2 regions of the Shewanella sp. ISTPL2 genome follow, and region 2 is predicted to be linked to the other one. Evidence: predicted binding sites of a transcription regulator. Region 2 holds the regulator's gene; the other holds the start of a gene.
What was found. The regulator LexA, encoded in region 2, represses DNA repair genes until DNA is damaged. The targets are predictions, from matches to a motif close to TACTGTATNNNNATACAGTA.

Region 1 (2,466 bases), on a different contig from region 2:
AGATTTAAAACTTGCAGTATGTTCGTCGTAAGGAGAATTGCTGGCGAACAGTAGCATTGATTTACAACTTGAGCCTTGCGCCCTTGCCTTGGATGCGGCAATTGCGACATGTTTACTCAAGGCCTGCAGGAGTGAATCAAAATCCATAATCCTTTCGCCAACTGAACGGGTGGAGAATATCTGTTGCTTATCTGCTCTGGCTTGGTCCCATTTTTTACATTCTTGTCCATTGAGTTCACGCACTGTGCGTTCAACCTCAATGCTGAATTGCTTTCTAGCAAGTCCTGCTGGCATTTTAGCAAGATCTAGCGCAGTGTTGATGTTCATTAACTCAAGCTTTTTACTAATCCGCCGACCAATTCCCCACACCTCACCAACGGGTGTTTGCTTTAAAATGGCTAGCCGTTCTGTCTCATTATCAATGACACAAACACCGCTATAACCCGGTAACTTTTTAGCTGCGTGGTTGGCAATTTTAGCCAGCGTAAGGCTAGCAGCAATGCCAACACATACAGGTAAGCAAGCCTCTTTCCATACTGCACGGCGGATTAACTGTCCTTGCGTCTTTAGGCACTGAATCGCTGGATAACAATGCTTGAAGGAAAGAAAGCTTTCATCGATAGAATACACATGTTGATCCGGTGCAAACCGACCAATAATCTCCATCATCTTTGACGATAGGTCGGCGTACAACTCGTAATTTGAAGAGCAAGCAATTACCCCGAGTTTCTGACACTGATCTTTTACTTGAAAGTAAGGCGCAAATTTAGGTATACCAGCTTCCTTGGCTTGCCTATTCGCGGCAACGATACATCCATCGTTGTTGCTTAGTACGATTATTGGCTTGCCACGCCAATCTGGTCGAAAGACTTGCTCTGCACTGCAGTAAAATGAGTTGGCATCAACTAAGGCATACATATTTGTGACGCCAATATAGAACAATGGGTGTGCAACCTAACAGACCGAGTTACAACCCCTTCAATACGGAAGTCATCGTAATCTTTAACCTCTACGGCTTGCTGTTGTTCATTAGATGATAAAAGCATTTTTCTGGCTTTATCATAGATTTTACACACGAACTCGCCGTTCAGCGTTGCAACGATAACGTTACCTTGTTGAGCTGTAACATGCCTGTCCACAATGAGTACGTCACCGTCAAAGATGCCAACGCCCTGCATCGAATCCCCCTGCGCTATACCAATGTAAGTAGCGCTAGGATGTTGCACTAAAAGCTCGTCCAGACTTAAACCTAGCTGTGTGTATTCTGCTGCAGGGCTTTCAAAGCCATGAACCCCAGCGTGTGCAGGTAAAGCTATAAAGGGCAAAACACGCATAAAAGCACCAAATCACTGTATATAATTACAGTGATTATAGCGCTTGAGTTGTGGTTAGCAAATTTTGAATGATTTAGTTATCAGTTAACTGATTATTGACGTCACTAAACATTGATAATGTCTACATGTCTAATCCTCAGTGACTATCGATATTTAGCTCTCAAAAATTTAAATTACATTAGATAGAGCTAAATCGAAGTTTATTTACAGCCTCTTCCTGCTTGCCCTAATGCCTGCAAAACTGTAGCCCTTAAGTTAGGGTGGAGTCGATAAATACTCATTATAGATTGCACTGCTTTATCACCACCTGCTTTACCTAAAGCTTTTAGTACTTCTTCTCTAAAATTCGGATGAAGAGTATAGATACGCATAATAGCTTCAACGGCATCATCACCACCCGCATACCCAAGAGAATCGATAACTTCAGCCCTATAATTAGGATTAGAAGTATAAATTTCGACAATTTCCTTTACTGCTAAATTCATGATTACCTTATGTTCAACTAAAAAATTGGTCACAATATTTAGCATATTGCTACTATTTAAACTAATTTTTTATATAAAAATCATACTGTAAATCAAATTTTATCTAAAAATGGAAGCGAACATTGTTAGCTTGGAAGCGGAATATGTAGCATACGCGAGTCAGATACAATAAGATCGTATCGAGCAATAAACAGCTTATATTTTGATGGATCATCATCGTATGATTGAATCCACCTGTTACAGGCCTGACCAAACTCATGAATTAAAGCCCGGTAGTCATAATATTTCGCATTACCTTCTTGCAACTTAACTTCATGCGGCATACTACCAACATAGGCGATTAACCGCTTGATGCTACCTTTTTGAACTTGGCGTGAATTTAAATTACTCATGTGTAAAAGCGAATTTCTATGCTCCCAAAGTTCTCTAGGAGTGAGATTGGTAGAAGTTAAGTCAGCATACTTATTTAACCACTTTACAAACGGGGTATCTTCTCCACTTTTACTTTCACCAAACTCGATGTAACCAATTGAATCAATAGCAACAAGCATCAACTTAATACTAGATACATAATAACCTGCTTGATACATTAATCTGAAAGGTTGAAAAAAATCATCGTTTATTAGTTCCGTGAAACGAAAAGCATT
Region 2 (2,466 bases):
GATTTGAGTAACGAATGAAACAGTGCTTGGCGGTTTGGCAGCACAGGCCCTGTCATTACCTTACGTTGACGACGGAAATGCACGCGTGCAACCCGTGCTAACTTATGGGCAATCCCCATGTCGGTGCCATGTTCGTCAGCCATGTAACGCAGGGATACGGCATTCGAAAACTGCACGAAGTTATGTCGACCTAAGAACAAAATCATCAAGCACTTGCGCAGCCAAGTCGGGTTTTCCCGCTCAAATACGGCCGCCTTCATAGTGTCGTCTTCTTTCCCTGGCGTGCGACCCCAATACAAGCTCACGGGTACCAGTTGAATATCTAATTCAGGACGTTCCTTATGCACGGCTAACAAACGCATAAAGCATTCGAGGAAAGGCTCATTACCAGCACGTTCGCCAAACAGTGGCTTACGTCCTTGAAGACAGACAACCCGAGGCGCAGTCACACCATTAGCCACTAGAGGCTCATAAGGGCTTGGTAAACCTAACTTAGCCGTTATTTCGCTCAAAGCAGCGATGTCACTGAGTGATTCTGTTTTCATCACATAAACAAGGGGTCTGGAAGCATCCAGATTCAGATCGGCAAAGGGATCCTGAGGCACCACAATAGTGTGCACTAAGTGTTTTTGGATCCAACGTAATGATTTCAACCAAAGAGAGTCGTGTTTAGGCATTATTCTTATGCAATTAAGTGCGTTTACTAGCCCGATAGAATACCAGACTATGGGCAATATTCGCTAATTCTCTCCAATATAGCTAAAAAGTGGTTAATACTTGCGCTGCAAATAATACTGTATATACTAACAGTAACTGTATAGAAAAACAGGAAACACCATGAGACCTTTGACGCCACGCCAAGCTGAAATTTTAGAGCTAATTAAACGAAATATTGCCGATACAGGCATGCCACCCACTCGGGCAGAAATCGCAACCCGTTTAGGTTTTAAGAGCGCCAATGCGGCTGAAGAACACCTTAAAGCGTTGGCAAAAAAGGGCTGCATTGAGATCATGCCAGGCACATCTCGGGGCATTCGTCTGCCTGCGGAAATCGAAGATTTGACTGAAACAGGTTTACCGCTCATCGGCCAAGTGGCCGCGGGTGAACCTATCCTCGCCCAAGAACATGTTGAACAGTACTACCAAGTCGACCCAAGCATGTTCCATCCCGCCGCCGATTTTTTACTGCGAGTAAAGGGCGACAGCATGAAGAATATCGGCATTCTCGAAGGTGATTTGCTGGCAGTTCATAAAGTAGAACAAGCTAGGAATGGTCAAGTGGTTGTCGCTAGAGTCGATGACGATGTCACTGTTAAACGTTTCGAAAAAAAAGGTAATGTGGTCTATCTACATGCCGAAAATGAAGATTACTCCCCGATTAAAGTGGATTTAGGCTTCCAAAGTTTAACAATTGAAGGACTCGCCGTCGGTGTGATCCGTAATGGAGATTGGCTATGAATAAACTACTTGGCAATGCCCCCCGCCATCCGGGCTTGTGGCTCGATGAAGTCCGTGATGCCGACTATGACTGGCACCATGCGCCTATCGCCTGTATGCCAACTAAGACTCAAGGTCGCCAAGAATTAATTCATCTGAGTGCACAACTCGCTCAGTTAAGCCAACAGGGCCGTTGGTTAGTGCTCATCAACCCACCAAGTATTGGCTACAAGCAAATGCTCGCCAGTGCAGGTGTGCGTATGGATAGAGTTTTGCTGGTACATGCTAAAGATGAAGTCGAAACCCTGTGGGCGATGGAAAAAGCCCTGACAAGTGGTACGTCCAGTGCAGTCATTACTTGGACTCAATCATTAGATGCGCGGGATAATCGACGCCTACAAATCGTGGCTAAAAGTGCCCGAGCTATGGGCATAGTGCTTGAAGACGTAAACAGTCACTTACATGCAGACGTACGTATTGAGCAAGGCAATCTCTTCGGTCAGCAATCTTTTTTTAGCGCTGTACACTAAATATTCATTTAATTTTTTACCTTGAAAGCCGCCTCACCTATGAATGTGAGGCTTTTTTTTGGCAATTTTTCAGATAATTAGATAAATAAGTGATCTTGATCAATATTTAAACAGCAAGTATGGTTGGTTAAGTCGGTGATGATATATCACCTTCCGTGGTCAATGAATCGAGTATTTATCGAACTCGAAGCGCCACTAAAAATAGAGAACAGATTTATTTCAGCAGTATGTGCCAGCGTGGCTAATTACCAGCAGTAACAATACTTGATTAAAAGTAACAGCCGCCAACGCACGTTGAAGTCAAAAAAGCTTTTTTGGGAACTGAAGAGTTTGCATAGAGTTGAGACTTACTGTGTTGCTCTTCTTTGTAGTTGCTATTCGCAATTGGCAGAGGAGAAGTCTTGTGAAGCAATTGTTGTATTGTTTACTCGTGGTGCTTTTCGCACCACCGTTGACCGCCGCGGACATGCGGTTCAACATGACCCCTGGCGTGACCGAG

Region 1: a site for LexA is predicted at 1,348-1,367, ahead of HUB64_RS02990 (LexA family transcriptional regulator). Genes of this name have one in related genera too.

What each region holds. Positions count from the first base shown of each region.
Region 1 covers NZ_JAAPAV010000001.1:671,722-674,187, forward strand. Annotated here, with positions in the region: gene HUB64_RS02985 (Y-family DNA polymerase) at 1-918, opposite strand, end outside; gene HUB64_RS02990 (LexA family transcriptional regulator) at 906-1,334, opposite strand; gene HUB64_RS02995 (HEAT repeat domain-containing protein) at 1,535-1,819, opposite strand; gene HUB64_RS03000 (hypothetical protein) at 1,945-2,466, opposite strand, start outside.
Region 2 covers NZ_JAAPAV010000002.1:213,223-215,688, reverse strand. Annotated here, with positions in the region: gene plsB (glycerol-3-phosphate 1-O-acyltransferase PlsB) at 1-677, opposite strand, end outside; gene lexA (transcriptional repressor LexA) at 838-1,458, shown strand; gene HUB64_RS22790 (cell division inhibitor SulA) at 1,455-1,967, shown strand; gene coxB (cytochrome c oxidase subunit II) at 2,371-2,466, shown strand, end outside.